3 regions of the Methylobacterium sp. GC_Met_3 genome follow, and region 2 is predicted to be linked to each of the others. Evidence: predicted binding sites of a transcription regulator. Region 2 holds the regulator's gene; each other region holds the start of a gene.

What was found. Region 2 encodes PhoB, which activates phosphate uptake and scavenging genes when phosphate is short. Its sites were predicted from a motif close to TGTCATNNANCTGTCAT; they were not measured.
Region 1: the regulator PhoB is predicted to act here: its motif matches at 2,557-2,573, upstream of OXS27_RS00805 (DUF465 domain-containing protein).
Region 3: the regulator PhoB is predicted to act here: its motif matches at 3,099-3,115, upstream of OXS27_RS19065 (ceramide glucosyltransferase).

Annotation. Positions count from the first base shown of each region.
Region 1 covers NZ_JALNUL010000001.1:160,252-166,364, reverse strand. Annotated here, with positions in the region: gene OXS27_RS00825 (tetratricopeptide repeat protein) at 1-171, opposite strand, end outside; gene OXS27_RS00820 (5-(carboxyamino)imidazole ribonucleotide synthase) at 490-1,599, opposite strand; gene purE (5-(carboxyamino)imidazole ribonucleotide mutase) at 1,622-2,113, opposite strand; gene OXS27_RS00810 (DUF465 domain-containing protein) at 2,192-2,410, opposite strand; gene OXS27_RS00805 (DUF465 domain-containing protein) at 2,587-2,769, shown strand; gene OXS27_RS00800 (propionyl-CoA synthetase) at 2,985-4,910, shown strand; gene OXS27_RS00795 (CopG family transcriptional regulator) at 5,078-5,497, shown strand; gene OXS27_RS00790 (PHB depolymerase family esterase) at 5,572-6,113, shown strand, end outside.
Region 2 covers NZ_JALNUL010000005.1:205,440-211,552, reverse strand. Annotated here, with positions in the region: gene pstS (phosphate ABC transporter substrate-binding protein PstS) at 1-427, shown strand, start outside; gene pstC (phosphate ABC transporter permease subunit PstC) at 513-1,490, shown strand; gene pstA (phosphate ABC transporter permease PstA) at 1,499-2,386, shown strand; gene pstB (phosphate ABC transporter ATP-binding protein PstB) at 2,447-3,238, shown strand; gene phoU (phosphate signaling complex protein PhoU) at 3,353-4,072, shown strand; gene phoB (phosphate regulon transcriptional regulator PhoB) at 4,210-4,905, shown strand; gene OXS27_RS10060 (protein-disulfide reductase DsbD domain-containing protein) at 5,041-6,113, opposite strand, start outside.
Region 3 covers NZ_JALNUL010000017.1:12,725-18,837, reverse strand. Annotated here, with positions in the region: gene OXS27_RS19070 (autotransporter domain-containing protein) at 1-2,981, shown strand, start outside; gene OXS27_RS19065 (ceramide glucosyltransferase) at 3,166-4,314, shown strand; gene OXS27_RS19060 (DUF1045 domain-containing protein) at 4,347-5,033, shown strand; gene OXS27_RS19055 (chloramphenicol acetyltransferase) at 5,026-5,661, shown strand; gene phnC (phosphonate ABC transporter ATP-binding protein) at 5,773-6,113, shown strand, end outside.

The DNA.
Region 1 (6,113 bases), on a different contig from region 2:
GAGCGACGCGATGTTGACCGTTGTGGCGCCCGTGGTGTCCGACTCCAGCACCGCGTATTGGCGCGGGCCAGCGGCGCTCCCGACGGTCTCGCAGCCCGCGAGCGCCGCGGCCGAAACCAGGGCCGCGCCGATCAGTGCCGTCTTCCGTGCCAGCCCGTTGCGTACGATCATCGCCCCACTCTCCCCGAGGCGCGACCCGCATCCTGCGCGCCCGCCCCGCCCCTCGCCGTTCTCAAACCCGCGCCGCGCGCCGGGTCCACCCGCTCCGGGGGACCGTCGCGCATTACGGTGAAGGCCGGCTTAAGAAGCACACCTGCGTGATCCGCCCCGTCGCCCATCCAGGCGTGGGGGAATCGACCGGCAGCCTTCGGCACCGACCACGTCGTGGTGGAAGCGGCGGGATGTGGCGAAGGTATGGCCCGCGCGCGCGCCGGCCCCGCGGCAGGCGCTCAGGCCGGCACGCAGCGGCAGGGGTGTGCCTTTGAGGCCTCAGCCGACCGGTTCGGATCCCAGGCGGGTGACGTGCCCCATCTTCCGGCCGGGCCGGGCCTCGCCCTTGCCGTAGAGGTGCAGGTGAGCGCCGGGCTCGGCCAGCAGCGCATGCCAGTCGTCGGCCTGGGCGCCGATCAGGTTGCGCATCTCCACCGGCAGGCCGCCGGTCCGCGCCGGATCGCCGAGCGGCCAGCCGCAGACCGCCCGGACATGCTGGGCGAATTGCGAGGTCCGCGCGCCCTCGATGGTCCAGTGGCCGGAATTATGGACCCGCGGCGCGATCTCGTTGACCACGAGGCGCTCGACGCCGTCCTCCCGCACCAGGAACATCTCGACGGCGAGCACACCGACATAATCGAGCGCGTCGGCGATGCGCTTGGCGATATCGAGCGCGGCGCGGCCGGTCTCGGGCGTCAGGCCGGGGGCCGGCACCCGGGTCAGGGCCAGGATGTGGTCGCGGTGCTCGTTCTCGCACAGGTCGAAGGCCGCGAAGCTGCCGTCGTGCGCGCGGGCGCCCACCACCGAGACTTCGCGCTCGAACGGCACGAAGCCCTCGAGGATCAGCGGCGCGCCGCCGAACTCGGCGAACAGGGCGTTGCGGTCACCTTCGGATCGCTCCCGCAAAATGCGTTGGCCCTTGCCGTCATAGCCGAATCGGCGGGTCTTGAGCACGGCCGGCAGGCCGATCGTGGCGATCGCCCGGTTGAGATCGTCGGGCGTGTCGACGGCCTGGAACGGCGCGGTCGGGATGCCGAGCCCATTGATGAACTCTTTTTCCGATAGGCGGTCCTGCGTGGTGGACAGCGCATGCGCGTTCGGGTGCAGGGGGGCGTGCCGGGCCAGGATGTCGGCGGTGGCGTGCGGGATGTTCTCGAACTCGTAGGTGACGACATCGACGCTGCGCGCGAAATCCGCCAGCGCTTGCGGATCGTCATAGGCCGCGCAGGTGGTGCGGGCGGCGACATCGAAGGCGGGGCTGTCGCGGTCGGGGGCGTAGACGTGCACCTTGAGCCCGTAATTCGCCGCCGCGAGCGCGATCATGCGCCCGAGTTGCCCACCACCGACGATGCCGAGCGTGGAGCCGGGGCCGAGGGTCTTGTCCGTCACGCGAAAAACTCGTCCGTCACGATTACGCTTCCGTCTCCGGCCGCTCGGCCACCGAGGCGGTCTGGGCCGCGCGCCACGCTTCGAGACGCTCCGCCAGACCCGGGTCGGAGAGCGCCAGCACCGATGCGGCCAGCAACGCCGCGTTGACCGCCCCGGCCCGGCCGATCGCCAGGGTCCCCACGGGAATTCCGGCCGGCATCTGCACGATCGACAGCAGGCTGTCTTGGCCGGAAAGCGCCTTCGATTCCACCGGCACGCCGAAGACCGGCAGGCGGGTCATCGCCGCCGCCATGCCGGGCAGGTGCGCGGCGCCGCCCGCCCCCGCGATCACGACCTTGAGACCGGCCGCGACCGCGCCCTTGGCGAAGGCCACGAGCCGATCCGGGGTGCGGTGGGCCGACACGATGCGCGCGTCGTAGGGCACGGCGAGCGCGTCGAGCGTCTCGGCGGCGTGCCGCATGGTCGCCCAGTCGGACTGGCTGCCCATGATGATCGCAACCGGAGGCGACACCATCGTTGATCCCGGCAAAAGAGGGCGCTTACAGGCGCGGCGACCCTGCGGCAAGGCTGCGCCGGACGGCGTCCACTGGCATCAGGCGATGATGTCCGGCGTAATCGCGTCCTCGATGTGGTAGATCCGGTCGCGCAGGGTCAGCTTGCGCTTCTTCAGGCGCTGGATCTGCAGCTGATCACCGGCGACGCTCCGCTCCAGCGCCTCGATGGCGCTGTCGAGATCCCGGTGCTCCTCGCGCAACCGGGCCAGTTCGGCCTCGAGTTCCGACTGCGCGCTCTCACCCGACTCATCCGCCATCGTCACCTGCGGGCCAAAGGATCGCTCATCACCCGATGAGAGCATGCGTCACGCCCTTCCCTGGGACAAGCCATGCCGGAAAGCCTTCACCAAGCTTAGCCGGAGAAAACGCTTCAACAGGTGCGGCATCCTGTGTCAGTCTTGGCGTGTCGAAACGATGACAGGAGATTCGACTCATGTCGCTGCAGACGCATCTGAGCCAACTCGCCCGGAAGCACGAAGCCCTCGAGCGCGAGATTCACGAAGCGATCCACAGACCTTCGGCGAACGACCTCCACATCGCCGAACTGAAGCGACGGAAACTCCTCCTTAAGGACGAGATCAACCGGCTGCGGGGGGCCGGCGACACCCTGCACTGAGCCGCTGATTCGTCTTCACAGTTCATAGACCCGGCACGACAGTCGCCGCCGCATCGGGCGCCCCGGTGCGGCGGTTCTCGTTTGGTCCAGGCAGAGCCACTCGGCGGCTTGGCATACGCTGGTTTCTCACGGGCGCGGCCCCGTCGCGCGCCTGCATGAGAATGCGCTACTCTGCTGCCGCCGCCGGAGAGCGGACCGCGGGGGAACGCCGACCGATGACGAATGCCAGCCTTCCGGGCCGCTATCCCGAGATCTACGAAGCGGCGCTCCGCGACCCGGAGGCGTTCTGGCTCGATGCGGCCCAGGCGATCGACTGGGCGCAGACGCCCGCCCAAGCCTTTGCGCCGGAATCCGGCCCCTACGGCCGCTGGTTCCCGGACGGGTCACTCAACGCCTGCCACAACGCGGTGGACCGCCACGCCGACGGAGCTCGGGCCGAGCAGGTGGCGATCCGCTACGATTCCCCCGTCACCGGCACGAAGCGCAGCATCACCTATCGGGCGTTGCGCGATGAAGTGTCGACGCTGGCCGCTATCCTGGCCGGGCTCGGCGTCGGCAAGGGCGACCGGGTGATCCTGTACATGCCGATGGTGCCCGAGGCTTTGTTCGGCATGCTGGCGTGCGCCCGACTCGGCGCGGTCCACTCGGTGGTGTTCGGCGGGTTCGCGGCGAACGAGCTGGCGGTGCGGATCGAGGATGCGGCGCCGAAGGTGATACTGGCGGCCTCGTGCGGGATCGAGCCGAACCGGGTGGTCGTCTACAAGCCGCTCCTCGACGCGGCGATCGACGCCTCGCGCCACAAGCCCGAGGCCTGCCTGATCCTCCAGCGCCCGCAAGGCTCCGCGACGCTTGTGCCGGGGCGGGACCGCGACTGGGCCGAGGCCGTAGCGGACGCCGAGGCGGCGGGGCAGCGGGCGGCCTGCGTGCCAGTTGCCGCCACCGACCCGCTCTACATCCTCTACACCTCCGGAACGACGGGCAAGCCCAAGGGCGTGGTGCGTGACACGGGCGGCTATCTGGTCGCCCTCGCGTGGTCGATGCCCAATCTCTACGGGTTGCAGCCCGGCGAGACCTATTTCTGCGCCTCCGACATCGGCTGGGTCGTCGGTCATTCCTACATCGTCTATGCGCCGCTCCTGCACGGCTGCACGACGGTGCTGTACGAGGGCAAGCCCGTGGGCACCCCCGATGCCGGCGCCTTCTGGCGGGTGGTCGCCGAGTACGGCGTCGTGTGCCTGTTCACGGCGCCGACGGCGTTACGGGCGATCAAGAAGGAGGATTCCAAGGGCGCCCGGATCGCCGATTACGACCTGTCCGCGTTCCGCAGCCTGTTCCTGGCCGGCGAGCGCGCGGATCCGGACTCGGTCGCCTGGGCCGAGCGGGTGCTGAACCGGCCGGTGGTCGACCATTGGTGGCAGACCGAGACCGGCTGGCCGATCGCCGGCAATCCGATGGGGCTCGGCCTGCTGCCGGTGAAGCACGGCAGCACCTGCGTGCCGATGCCGGGCTACCGGGTCGAGGTTCTGGACGAGGGCGGCAAGCCCGTCCCGGCCGACACGATGGGCACCATCGCGATCCGCCTGCCCCTGCCGCCCGGCTGCCTGCCGACCCTCTGGGGCTCGGACGCGCGCATGCGGTCGAGCTACCTCGCCACCTTCCCGGGCTATTACGACACCTCGGATGCCGGCATGATCGACGCGGACGGCTACATCACGGTCCTCGGGCGGACCGACGACATCATCAACGTCGCCGGCCACCGGCTCTCGACCGGCGGCATGGAAGCGGTGCTGGCCGGCCATCCGGACGTGGCCGAATGCGCGGTGATCGGCATCCGCGATGCGCTCAAGGGCGAGGTGCCCTGCGGCTTCGTGGTGCTGAAGGCCGGCGTCGACCGGTCGACCGACGCAATCGAGCGGGAACTGGTCGCCAAGGTCCGCGACGAGATCGGCCCGGTGGCCGCCTTCAAGCTGGCCCTCACCGTGCCGCGGCTGCCGAAAACCCGGTCAGGCAAGATCCTGCGCGCCACGATGAAGCGCATCGCCGACCACGAACCGTGGACGATGCCCGCCACGATCGACGACGCCACGGCCCTCGACGAGATCGGCGAGAGCCTGAAGGACCGAGGGATCGGCGAAAACTAGGGTTCCCAAACGGCGTGCCCTTTGGGGGGTGTCGGGGCTCCACCCTGCAAGCGCGAAAGGGCTCGCCGTTTCGAAACCCTGACATTTCCGGAAGGCGCTCCTTGCGGTTCGCCAGCCCGTGACCATCTCTAGACCATCCATTCGGATGGCCTGGAGATGGCGAGGCGATGACCAACACGGGACCCGAGCCCCGGCCGAAGGTGCCGGACAGCGAGAAGATCACGGTCAATCTCGGCTTCGTCGATCTGGGCCGCGTCGACCTGATGGTCCGGGACGGCTTCTACGCCAACCGGGCCGACTTCATCCGCACCGCCGTGCGCAACCAGCTCGACCGCCACGACGATGCGGTCCGCCAATCCGTGGCCCGGCGCCAGCTCCGCCTCGGGATCGCGCATTACGGGCGGGCCGATCTCGAAGCGGCTCGAGATGCCGGGCGCCCGCTGCACATCCAGGTCCTGGGCCTCGCCACCATCGCGGGCGATGTCACACCGGAACTCGCCCGCGCCGCCATCGCCTCTGTGGAGGTACTCGGCACCTTCCAGGCGAGCCCTGCCGTGAAGGCCGCCCTGGCCGACCGGATCGTCTGACGTCCCACACAGCCGGTCGCAGAGGCGGGTGAACCGTCCGGCCCTGTCCGTCCCCCTTTCGAAGGATCGGCCTCATGTTCCGCTTTCCCAAAATCGACCTGTCCAAACTCGACCTGCCGAAATTCGACCCCACCCTGAACGGCGGCCCCGGCACCGACCGCCTCGCCGAGCGGATGGCGCGGCTTCAGCGCGCGCAGAAGGCGGCCTTCACCAAATGGGCGCGGACCTATGGTCAGCCGGGGCAGCCCCCCCGTCCGGCCGGCGGCGATGAGACGATCGTCGACATGGAGGCGCCCGAAGCCCCCGGCGGCGCCTGGACGGCCCCCCCGCCGGCTCGGGGCAGGGCGGCGGAGCCGGAGCTCGATCTGTCGGCGATGATGCGCACGCTGCGTGAGGGACGCCCGACATCCCGCGGCCGGTCACCGGCTGCGGTCCCGCCCGGCGCGCGGTTCGAGGAGCGGGTGTTCACGAGCGCCGCCGGCAGCCGACGCTACAAGGTCTACGTGCCGAGCGGCTACACCGGTCAGGCCCTGCCCTTGGTGGTGATGCTGCATGGCTGCACCCAGGATCCGGACGATTTCGCCGCGGGCACGCAGATGAACGCGCTGGCCGAGGA
Region 2 (6,113 bases):
CGTGAAGCAGGTGCCGAATTCCGTCGGCTACGTCGAGTCGGCTTACGCCAAGCAGAACAAGCTGGCCTACGCCCTGCTGCAGAACAAAGCCGGCAAGTTCCCGCAGCCCGACGACAAGGCGTTTCAGGCGGCGGCCGCCAGCGCGGACTGGAAGTCGGCCCCCGGCTTCGGCATCTCGCTCACCAATCAGGCGGGCGAGGATGCGTGGCCGATCACGGCGGCGACCTTCATCCTGGTCCACAAGGACCCGGCCGATCCGGCCAAGGCCGCCGATGTGCTCAAGTTCTTCGACTGGGCGTACAAGAACGGCGACAAGCTTGCCTCGGATCTCGACTATGTTCCGCTGCCGGACAACGTCGTGGCGCTGATCCACGAAGAGTGGAAGAACGTGAAGGGCAAGGACGGGAAGCCGGTTTACAACATGTAAGTCCAACGGGGAGGAGGCTTCGACCTCCTCCCTCGCTTCTGAGATCCCGCCGCGCTACCACGTTATCCTTCGCAGAGAACCGCGGATGTCTGCTTTGACTGAAACGATTGCCCTCGGCCGAACCCGTACGTCGGCGGCGCGGAAGGGACCGAGCCGGAACATGGACGCCGTGTTCCGCGGCTGCGCGTACGGCGCGGCGTTGCTGGTGCTGACCGTCCTCGTGGGGATCATCGGCTCCATCGTCTACGGCGGCCTGCCGGCCTTCCGGGAATTCGGCTTCGGCTTCCTGACCTCCAGCGTCTGGAACGTCGGGACCGAACAGTACGGCGCGCTCGTGGCCGTGATCGGAACGGTGATGTCGGCGCTCCTGGCCCTCGTGATCGGCGTCCCGGTCTCACTCGGCATCGCCATCTACCTGACGCAGCTCTGCCCCGGCTGGGCGCGCAAGCCAGTCGCGATGACGATCGAGCTGCTCGCCGCCGTGCCGAGCATCATCTACGGAATGTGGGGCCTGTTCATCTTCGCCCCGCTCTTCGCCCGCTTCGTCGAGATCCCGATCTCGAACATCGTCGAGGGCCTGCCGATCGTCGGGACCGTGCTGTATGCCCGCATCCCCTCGGGCGTCGGCGTGCTCACCGCCGGCATCATCCTGGCGATCATGATCGTGCCGTTCGTGGCCTCGATCGCCCGCGACATGCTCGACCAGATCCCCACGATCCTGCGCGAGAGCGCCTACGGCGTCGGCTGCACCACCTGGGAGGTGACGCGCTTCGTCCTGATCCGGCACGCCTCGGTGTCGATCATCGGCGCGATCATGCTCGGCCTCGGCCGTGCGCTCGGCGAGACCATGGCGGTGACCTTCGTGGTCGGCAACGCCAACCGCCTCTCGGCCTCGATCTTCGATCCCGGCTCGACCATCGCGTCCCGGATCGCCAACGAATTCAACGAGGCGGACGGCATGCAGCTCAACGCCCTGATGGCGCTCGGCTGCATCCTGTTCGTCATCACCTTCATCGTCCTGATCGCCGCGCGAATCCTGACGTCACGCGTGCGGGTTGCTTGAGGAGCCCCATGGACGCGATCAACACACTCGCTGCGCCGCCGCTCGTGCAGAGCCGGGTCCGCCCCGGCCGGCGCCGGGCGGACGCCATACTCCGCGGCTTCTGCGCCTTCGCCACGCTGCTCGGCATCATCGTGCTCGGCTCGATCCTGCTGATGCTGATCGTCGAAGGCGTGCGCGGCTTCACGCCGACGCTGCTGACGCAACCGACCCCGGGTCCGGGCAGCGAGGGTGGCGGCATCGCCAACGCGGTGCTGGGCAGCCTGATCCTGACCACGATCGGCATCGTCATCGCGACCCCGGTCGGCGTGATGGCCGGGACCTTCCTGGCGGAATACGGCCGGACCTCGAAGCTGGCCGTCCTGATCCGCTTCCTCAACGACATCCTGCTCTCGGCGCCGTCGATCCTGATCGGCCTGTTCGTCTACACGCTGATGGTGCGGCCCATGGGCAGCTATTCCGGCTGGGCCGGCGGCATCGCGCTCGCGATCATCGCCACGCCGGTGATCGTGCGGACCACCGAGGACATGCTGAGCCTCGTGCCGGGCACCCTGCGCGAGGCCGGCGCGGCGCTCGGCGCTCCGCCCTCCATGGTGATCATGAAGGTCAGCTGGCGCGCCGCCTCGGCCGGCATCGTGACGGGTATCATCCTGGCGCTGGCCCGCATCGCCGGCGAGACCGCGCCGCTCCTGTTCACCGCCCTCAACAACAACAGCTGGTTCAGCCCCGACCTCATGGGTGGCGTCCCGAACCTGCCGGTGATGATCTACCAGTTCGCGCTCTCGCCCTATGCCAACTGGCAGCAATTGGCCTGGGCCGGAGCGCTCCTGATCACCATGACCATCCTCGCCCTCTCCGTGATCGCCCGCTTGGTGATCAAGCCGCAGCGTGCCCGCTGAAGCGCGAGCCGAAGGATTAGCCCGATGAGCCATGCTGCAGCGACCGCCGCCGAGCCCCTTATGCAGCCTTCCGCCAAGGCCGGTGCCGACACCAAGGCGCCCGTCCGGATCGCCGTGAAGGGGCTGAACTTCTACTATGGCCAGTTCCACGGCCTGAAGGACATCAACCTCAACTTCCATGATCGGCAGGTGACCGCCCTGATCGGCCCGTCGGGCTGCGGGAAGTCGACGCTGCTGCGCACCTTCAACCGGATCTACAGCCTCTATCCGGAGCAGCGCGCCGAGGGCGAGATCCTGCTGGACGGCGTCAACATCCTGGATTCGAAGGTCGATCTCAACGATCTCCGCGCCCGGGTCGGTATGGTGTTCCAGAAGCCGACGCCCTTCCCGATGTCGATCTACGACAACGTCGCCTTCGGCATCCGCCTCTACGAGAAGCTGCCGAAATCGGAGCTCGACGACCGGGTCGAGGCGTCGCTGCGCAAGGCGGCGCTCTGGGACGAGGTCAAGGACAAGCTCAAGCAGTCCGGCATGGGTCTGTCGGGGGGGCAGCAGCAGCGTCTGTGCATCGCCCGCACCGTAGCCCAGCGCCCGGAGGTGATCCTGTTCGACGAGCCGACCTCGGCGCTGGACCCGATCTCGACGGGCCGGATCGAGGAGCTGATCGAGCAGCTGCGCGACGAATTCACCATCGCGATCGTCACGCACAACATGCAGCAGGCGGCGCGCATCTCGCAGTTCACCGCCTTCATGTATCTCGGCGAGCTGATTGAATTCTCACAAACCGAAAAAATGTTCATGAACCCGACCGAGCGGCGCACGCAGGACTATATCACCGGCCGCTTCGGCTAAGCTGTTTCGAAGACCGGTTTCCGCGCCATCGCGACCCGGGCGCCGCGGCGGCCGGGCGGGATCGCGGCAACCGGGTGGGATCGCACGTCCTGGCCCCCATCGAAGGATCCACTCATGCCCGGCCATATCGTTACCTCCTACGACACCGATCTCGAAAACCTCCGTCGCTCGATCTCGGAGATGGGCGGCGTGGCGGAGAAGATGACCACTGAGGCGACCGACGCCCTAGTGCGCCGCGACGACGGGCTCGCCCAGGCGGTGATCCTCGCCGACAAGCGCCTGGACGCCCTCCAGAGGGACATCGAGGAGCGCTCCGTCCTGCTGATCGCCCGGCGGCAGCCCCTGGCGATCGACCTGCGCGAGACCATCTCGGCGATCCGCGTCTCCGGCGACCTGGAGCGGATCGGCGATCTCGCCAAGAACGTGGCCAAGCGCGTCGTGGCGATCTCCGATCAGGCGCCGGCGCAGAAGATCGTGCTTGGCGTGCGCCACATGAGCGACCTCGCGGAGGGCCAGCTGAAGGACGTGCTGGACGCCTATGCGAGCCGCGATATCGAGGCGGCCCACGACGTGTGGGAACGCGACGGCGAGATCGACGCGCTGTACAATTCCCTGTTCCGCGAGCTCCTGACCTACATGATGGAGGATCCGCGCAACATCTCGTTCTGCACGCACCTTTTGTTCTGCGCCAAGAACGTCGAGCGCATCGGCGATCACACGACCAATATCGCCGAGACGATCCACTACCTCGCCACGGGCGAGACGCTCGCCGGCGAGCGACCGAAGAACGATGCGTCGAACTACGTGACGGTGGATGGGGGGCTGGCGCCGTGAAGCGCTTCCCGGAGCGCAGGATCCTGGGGGCGTCCCTGGGGGCGTCGCCGCCGTGACGGTCGGTTTGGGTTGAGGCTGGGCGGAGCCTCCGGCACCATTGCCGCGTCCGCCGCGAGAACGGGTCATCGAAGGTGAGTATGCAAGTCCTGATCGTCGAGGACGAGGAGGCATTGACCACGCTGCTGCGCTACAACTTGGAAGCCGAGGGCTTCCTGGTGGATTCAGCGGCAAGGGGCGACGATGCGGAACTGCTCCTGGCCGAGCGCATGCCCGACCTGGTCCTGCTCGACTGGATGCTGCCCGGCCTGTCCGGAATCGAGCTTTGCCGCCGAATCCGGGCCCGGCGGGAGACCGAGCGGCTGCCGGTGATCATGCTGACCGCCCGGGGCGAAGAAGGTGACCGGATCCGCGGTCTCGGGACGGGCGCGGACGATTACATCGTCAAGCCGTTCTCGGTTCCGGAACTGCTCGCCCGCATCCGCGCGCTCCTGCGCCGGGCCAAACCGGCCCATGTTTCCGATCGTCTGGCCGCCGGCGACCTCGAACTGGACCGCACCGGCCATCGGGTGCGTCGGGCCGGCGAGGAGCTGCACCTCGGCCCCACGGAGTTCCGGCTGCTCGAATTCCTGATGCTGGCCCCGGGCCGGGTCTTCTCCCGCGAGCAGCTTCTCGACGGGGTCTGGGGTCACGACGTCTACATCGACGAGCGCACCGTCGACGTCCATGTCGGACGCCTGCGCAAGGCGCTGAATGGCCCACGCCAGACCGATCCGATCCGCACGGTGCGCGGTTCCGGCTACGCCTTCGACGAAACCTTCTCCCTCGAAGCCTGAGTCGCCAAGTCCCGGTTTCAAAAGGTCGAGACCTTTTGCGGGTGCAGGGCAGAGCCCTGATGTTGGACGAAGCCCGAGCGTCAGGGCTCCGCCCCGACACCCTGCCAAAGGGCAGCCGCCCTTTGGGAACCCCGATCAGCGGATGAGCGCAGCGCTCCGGTTAGCGGCCGGCACGGAGGCCAGAGCCTGGAGCACCGTGCCCTCGGTGAGGATCTGGGGCAGCACCTGGGGCTCACCGGCACCTTTGTAGAGCAGGTAGAGCGGAACACCACTCCGGCCGTGCTTCTCCAAAAGGCGCGTGATCTCAGGGTTCTGGTTGGTCCAGTCACCCTTCAGATAGGTGATGCCCCGCTCGGCCAACGCGGCCCGCACGGCCTTCGTGGACAGGGAGGTCGTCTCGTTGACCGCGCAGGTGATGCACCACGCGGCGGTCATGTTGACGAAGGCCGGCTTGTGCGCAGCCGCCAGAGCGTCGAGGCGGGCCTGCGTGAACGGCTCGATCCCGCCGGCGGCGGCCTGCGCAGTCGGCGTGGCACGGTCCTGTGGGAGGGTGGACACGAGGGCCACCACGGCGATCAGGGCGAGCGCCGCACTGACCTGCGCGATCCGGCGTGCCCCGGGGGCGGCGGCGCGCCCGCGCTCCCAGGCCCAAGCAGAGAAACCCACCAGCACGAGGCCGATCAGGGCCGCCAGAAGGCCGCGCGGATCGACCTGCTGCGCCAGGACCCAGACCAGCCAGGCCACGGTGGCGTAAACCGGGAAGGCGAGCACCTGCTTGAGCGTCTCCATCCAGGCACCCGGCCGCGGCAGCGCCCGGAGGGCCGGGGGCCAGAGAGTGAGAGCCAAGAACGGCAGAGCGAGGCCGAGCCCGAGGCTCGCGAACACAGCAAGCGCCACGGCTGCGCTCTGGGTCAGCGCGAAGCCGACTGCCGAGCCCATGAACGGCGCCGTGCAGGGCGTCGCCACCAGCGTGGCCAGCACGCCCGTGAAGAACGACCCACTCAGGCCAGACCGTCGGGCCAGGCGATCGCCGACACCCGCGAGCCGTCCTCCGACCTCGACCACGCCGGACAGGTTCAGGCCCATCGCGAAGAGCAAATAGGCGAGCCCGGCCACGACCAGGGGCGATTGCAGCTGGAACCCCCAGCCGATCGCCGCCCCTCCGCCCTTCAGGGCGATGAGCACTCCAGCCAGACCAAGGAAACTCG
Region 3 (6,113 bases), on a different contig from region 2:
AGCAGCTCGCGATCAGCGACAAGAACCTCCTCGGCTCGGCCAGCAACAACCTGTCTTCGTCGGGGCTCGGCACCTACGGCGTGGCCGCCAACCTCGCGGGCGGCCTGCCGGCCCAGACCCCGATCAATGGGATCGTCCCGCAGCAGCGCGTGGGTGGCCTCGGCGCCCAGCTCGGCCCGATCTACCAGCGCGGCGTCGCGCAGGGGGGCACCGGCCCGCTCGGCAGCGTGGTCAACCTCTTGGTCGGCGCCTACACGTTCAGCGGCAACAATCTCGGCGTCGCCAAGAACTACTTCGCCAACGGTGCGGCCAACAACCCGAGCGTGACGCCGAACAACTATGTCGCGACTCCGGCCGTCGCACCCGCCGGCTACAGCCTGCCGGCCTATAACGGCCTGCCCAACACCACCAACAGCGTCTACGATCTCGCCTACGGCGTCACCAACACGCAACCGGGCCAAGACGTCTACGGCTCCTCCCGGCCGGTCCAGGCAGCACCCGCCCGCTTCAACATCTACGATCCGACGGCGCTCAGCGGGATCGCCACCAACCCGTCCTTCCCGAGCGGCCACACCACCTACGCGTTCACGGACGGCATCCTGCTGGCGATGCTCGTGCCGCAGCAGTACCAGAGCATGCTCGCCCGCGCGGCCGACTACGGCAACAGCCGCATCGCGCTCGGCGTGCACTACCCGCTCGACATCATCGGCGGCCGGGCGCTGGCGGCCTACAACTTGGCCCAGGCGTTCACCAACCCGGCCTACATCAACAACGCCGCGGTGACCGGCACGGCGATCAACCTGCCCGCCCAGTTCGTCGCGGCCCAGGCCCAGCTCCAGGCCTACCTCGCCGCCCAGTGCGGCAACACCGTCGCGGCCTGCGCGGGGAGCGCCGCCAATCAGGCCGGCAACCCCTACATCCCCTCGGCCGCCAACCAAGTTGCCTACCAGAGCCGCCTGACCTACGGCCTGCCGACGCTGAGCTTCGCCCAGGCGCCGCGCGAGCAGGCCCCCGCCAACGGGCCCGACGCCTCGATCCTGCTCGCGCCGCTCTACGGCGGCTCGACCGGCGCCGCCCGCACCCTCGCGCCCAATGGCGGCCTGTACGGTCAGCTCTCCACCGGGACGATCAGCCAGATCCTAGTCAACACCGAGACCAACGCGCTCGCCGCCTTCTACGGCAGCCCGCTCAGCTACTGGAGCCGCCTCGACCTCTATTCCGCCGCCGGCTACTTCGGGAACGTCACCGGCACCCTGACCATGGACACCACCGATCGCCTCGGCATCGACGTCGCCGTCGGCCAGGGCGGTGCCCTGTACGCCAACGGCACGATCTCCGGCACCGCCTTCGTCGGCTCCGGCGGTCTGCTCGGCGGCTCGGGCACGCTGGGCGGGATCAGCGCGCTGTCGGGCGGCACGGTGTCGCCGGGCAACTCGATCGGCACGCTCTCCGTCACCGGCAACGTCGCCTTCGCACCGGGCTCGACCTACCGGGTCGAGGCCAACGCCGCCGGACAGGCCGACCGGATCACCGCCGCGGGCGTCGCCGCGCTCGGCGGCGGCACCGTGCAGGTGCTGGCCGCCTCGGGCAGCTACAATCCACGCACCACCTACACGATCCTGTCGGCCACGGGCGGCGTGTCGGGCCAGTTCGCGGGCGTCACGTCGAACCTTGCCTTCCTCAGCCCGGGCCTGCGCTACCTGCCCAACGAAGTCGACCTGACGCTCACCCGCAACGACGTGCCGTTCTCCGCCAGCGCCACCAGCCGAAACGGCAGCGCGGCGGCCAACGCCGTCCAGGCGATCGGCCCCGGCCGGCTCACCGATGCGGCTGTGGGCTTCACCACCGGCGAGGCGGAGAGCGGCTTCCGGGCGCTCGCGGGCGACATCCACGCCAGCACCGTCTCCACCGCCTACGAGACCGCCTTCTTCGTGCGCGAGGCCGTGCTCGACCGGCTGCGCTGGGGCGATCCCGGCACAGGGCTCGACTACGGCACCCTGCCGGCCGCCTACACGGCCGACCTGCCCGGCCGGGCTCCGGTGGTGGCGAACGTGCCGGTGCGCACCCTCGACCCGCAGGTATTCGGGCTGTGGGGCCAGGGGTTCGGCGCGTTCGGCACGGCCGATGGCGGCGGCAACGCGTTCGACCTCGACCGGCAGATTGCGGGCTTCGCGGCGGGCGCGGACATACGCTTGGCCAACGGGCTGCGCTTCGGCGTGGTCGGCGGCTACACCGAGGCGTATCTCGACAGCGCCGGCCGGGTCGGCGGCCAGAGCCGGGCGGAGAGCGCCACGCTCAAGAGCGGGTTCGGCGGCGTGTACGGTGGGTATGAGGTCGGCCCGCTGTCGCTGCGGCTGGGTGCGATCTACGCCGACACGGATGCGCGCACCCGCCGGGCGGTGCTGTACGGGCTGTCCGACACGCTGAGCGGGCACGGTGGCGGCTACACCGTGCAGGGCTTCGGCGAGATCGGCTGGAAGATCCCGCTGGGCGCGCCTGCGGTGGCGGCCCTGGTGTCGAAGGACGGGGCCGCGGTCGCGGTTCAGCCGACGGCGACTTATGTCGAGCCGTTCGTGGGTGGGGCCTATGTCGGGATCCGGCGGGACGGGTTTACCGAGGCCGGAGGCGCGGCGGCGCTGGTGAGCTTTGCCCGGGACTACGATCTGGGCGCGGTGACGGCGGGCGTGCGGGCGCAGACGAACCTGGATCTGGGTCTGGGCCTGCCGGTGACGCTGCGGGGCTTGGTCGGCTACCGGCGCGCGTTCGGCGACGTGGTGCCGACTGCGCTGCTGCGCTTCGGTGCCGGCGGCCCGGCGTTCCTGAGCGCGGGCGTCCCGATCGACCGGGACGCGCTGGTGGCGCAGGTCGGGCTCGATCTGGCGGTGGCGCCGAACGTGACGCTCGGCGTGGCCTATACCGGCCAGACCGGCAGCCGCGCGCAGGATCAGGCCGTGAAGGGCAACTTCACCCTCCGGTTCTGAGGACCTGTCCGACGGGAGCGCGGATGGCGCCCGTCCTGGTTTCGAAAGGGCTGAGCCCTTTGGAAACCCGGGACCCCGGGGCGCGCCGGACTGCAGGATTCCGATCCATCCCGCGCGTGTCACACGACTGACGCGGTCCGGCCGTTAGCGACCGGGCCGCGCACGATGCTGAACGGGGACCCGCATGATTGACGCCACGGTGCCGGCTCTCGCCCTCGGCGCGCTTCTGTCCCTCGTCCAAATCGGCAGCATCGCCATCGCGGCCCGGCGCCTTGGCAGGATCCACGGGCCGTCGCGGTTTCCGGCAGGGGCGCCCGTCTCCCTGGTCCGCCCGCTGCGCGGCCTGGAAGCCTACAGCGAGGAGATGCTCACCCGGAGCTTCCGCCTCGACTATCCCGCCTACGAGCTGATCTTCTGCGTGGCCGACCCGGCCGATCCGATCGTGCCCCTGGTCGAGCGCCTGATCGCCGCCCACCCCCGGGTTCCGGCCCGCCTGATCCTCGGCGACGAGCGCGTCAGCGACAATCCGAAGCTGAACAACTGTCTGCGCGGCTGGCGCGCCGCCGCGCACGAGTGGGTGGTGCTGGCCGATTCCAACGTGGCCATGCCGCCGGATTACCTCCAGCGCCTTCAGGCGGCGTGGCGCGACGACACCGGTCTCGTCTGCTCGACCCCCGTGGGCGCCCGCCCGGGCAGCTTCATGGCCGAGGTGGAATGCGCCTTCCTCAACACCCTCCAGGCGCGCTGGCAATACGCCGCCGAGGCGTTCGGCCTGGGCTTCGCGCAGGGCAAGAGCATGCTCTGGCACAAGCCGTTCCTGGAAGCGCACGGTGGGCTCCAGGCGCTCGCCGCCGAGATCGCCGAGGACGCGGCCGCCACCAAGCTCGTGCGGGCCGCCGGCAAGCGCGTCCACCTCGTGGCGAGCCCGTTCGAGCAGCCGCTGGGCCCGCGCGGCTTCCGGGAGGTCTGGGCGCGGCAGCTGCGCTGGGCTCGGCTGCGGCGTGTGACCTTCCCGCTGTTCTTCGCCCCCGAGATCGGCAGCGGCGTCCTGCTGCCGGCGCTGCTGCTGGCGCTCTGGGCCGGCAGCCTTGGCGGGGTCGTCGGCGCTGCATGCCTCGCGGCCCTGTGCTATGCCGCCGAGGTCGGGCTCGCGATCCGCGCCGGCTGGCAGCGCGCCCCCCGCATGCTGGCGGCCTTCCTGGTGCGCGACGCCCTGATCCCGGCGATCTGGCTGGGCGCCTGGGTGCAGCGCGCGATCGTGTGGCGTGGCAACGCCATGGATGTTCGCCCGCGCCGGGCCGCCGAGGCGCGGACCTATGCGCCGACGGCCTGATTGCGGTCGCCCCGCGCTCCGGAGGTGAAGACGTGACGCGCCGCTACGCCTTGTATTGGCTGCCCGCCCCGGGCTCCCCCCTGGAGGCCTTCGGCCGGAGCGTGCTCGGGTACGACACCATCTCCGGGGAGGCGGTCGCACACCCAGCGGGACTGCGCGAACTCGCCGCCGTCAACGCGGGCGCCCGGGTCTACGGTTTTCACGCGACGCTCAAGGCGCCGATGCGCCTCGCGCCGGGGGTGACGGAGGCCGATCTTGTCGTCGCCGCCCGCGGCCTCGCGACCCCGCACCCGCCGGTCGTGCTCGGGCCGCTGCGCGTCGCGGCGCTCGGACGGTTCCTCGCCCTGGTGCCGGAGGTGCCGCCGCCGGAACTCGGCCTGCTCGCGGCGGAATGCGTCGCGGCCCTCGATCCCCTGCGGGCGCCCCTCACCGAGGCCGAGCGCGCCAAGCGCCGGCCGGAGCGCCTGGATCCGCGCGCCCGTGCCCTGCTCGACCGCTGGGGCTATCCGCACGTGTTCGAAGCCTTCCGCTTCCACATGACCCTGACCGATGCCCTGCCGGAGCCCGATCGCGACGGCTGGTACCGCCGCCTCGCCGAGGCCTACGCCGCCTCGGGCGCGGAACCGGTGACAATCGACGCGATCTGCCTTCTGACCCAGGATGCGGGCGGGCCGTTCCGGCTCCTGGCGCGCCTGCCCTTCGGTGCGTCCCATGGCTGAGGTTCCCAAGGCTTCCCCGCACCTCGGCCTCGAACCCGCGGTCGACGCCAGCGCCCGGGTCGAATCCTGCCGACTCGGCCACTACACCGAGATCGGCGCCCGGACCCGCCTGACCGAGACGAGCCTGGACGATTATTCCTACATCGGCCAGGACGGCGAGGTGATCTACACGACGATCGGCAAGTTCTGCTCGATCGCCGCCAGCGTGCGGATCAACCCGGGCAATCACCCGATGGAGCGCGCCTCGCAGGCCCACTTCACCTATCGGGCGCGCGCCTATTGGCCCGAGGAAGCGGACGAGGCCGCCTACTTCGACCGGCGCCGGGCGAGCCCCGTCACGATCGGCCACGATGTCTGGATCGGCCACGGCGTGGTGGTCCTGCCCGGCCGAACCATCGGCACCGGTGCGGTGGTGGGGGCGGGCGCGATCGTCACGCGCGACGTCGCCCCCTACGCGATCGTGGTCGGCAACCCGGCCCGGCCGGTCCGGCGCCGGTTCCCCGAGGATATCGCCGCGCGGCTGGAGCGCCTCGCGTGGTGGGACTGGGACCACGAACGCCTGCGCCGTGCGCTTCCGGATTTCCGCGCCCTGTCGATCGAAGCATTCCTCGATCGATACGAAACGTGAGGCCGCTATCGGGTAGATATCCTGCGCCGGCAAACAACATCAAAATGTATTCGTCATCCAATCGTCGCGTAAGCGGCGTTTAGCTGCGGCTATTCCGCAGCGGATGGATGCATGCTCGTCATCGAGGATCTTACGCGCCAGTACGGTGACCGGCGTGCCGTGGACGGCGTCACGTTGCGAATCGAGCCGGGCAGCTTCGTCGGTGTGATCGGCCGGTCCGGCGCCGGCAAGTCGACGTTGCTGCGGCTGATCAACCGGCTGGCGGACGCGAGTTCGGGCCGTATCCTCCACGACGGGCGCGACGTCACAGCCCTGAAGGGTCGGCATCTGCGGGAGTGGCGCACGCGCTGCGCCATGATCTTCCAGCAGTTCAATCTCGTCGGACGCCTCGATGTGATGACCAACGTGCTGATGGGGCGGCTCAGCCACGTGCCGAGCCCTCGGGCCTTGCT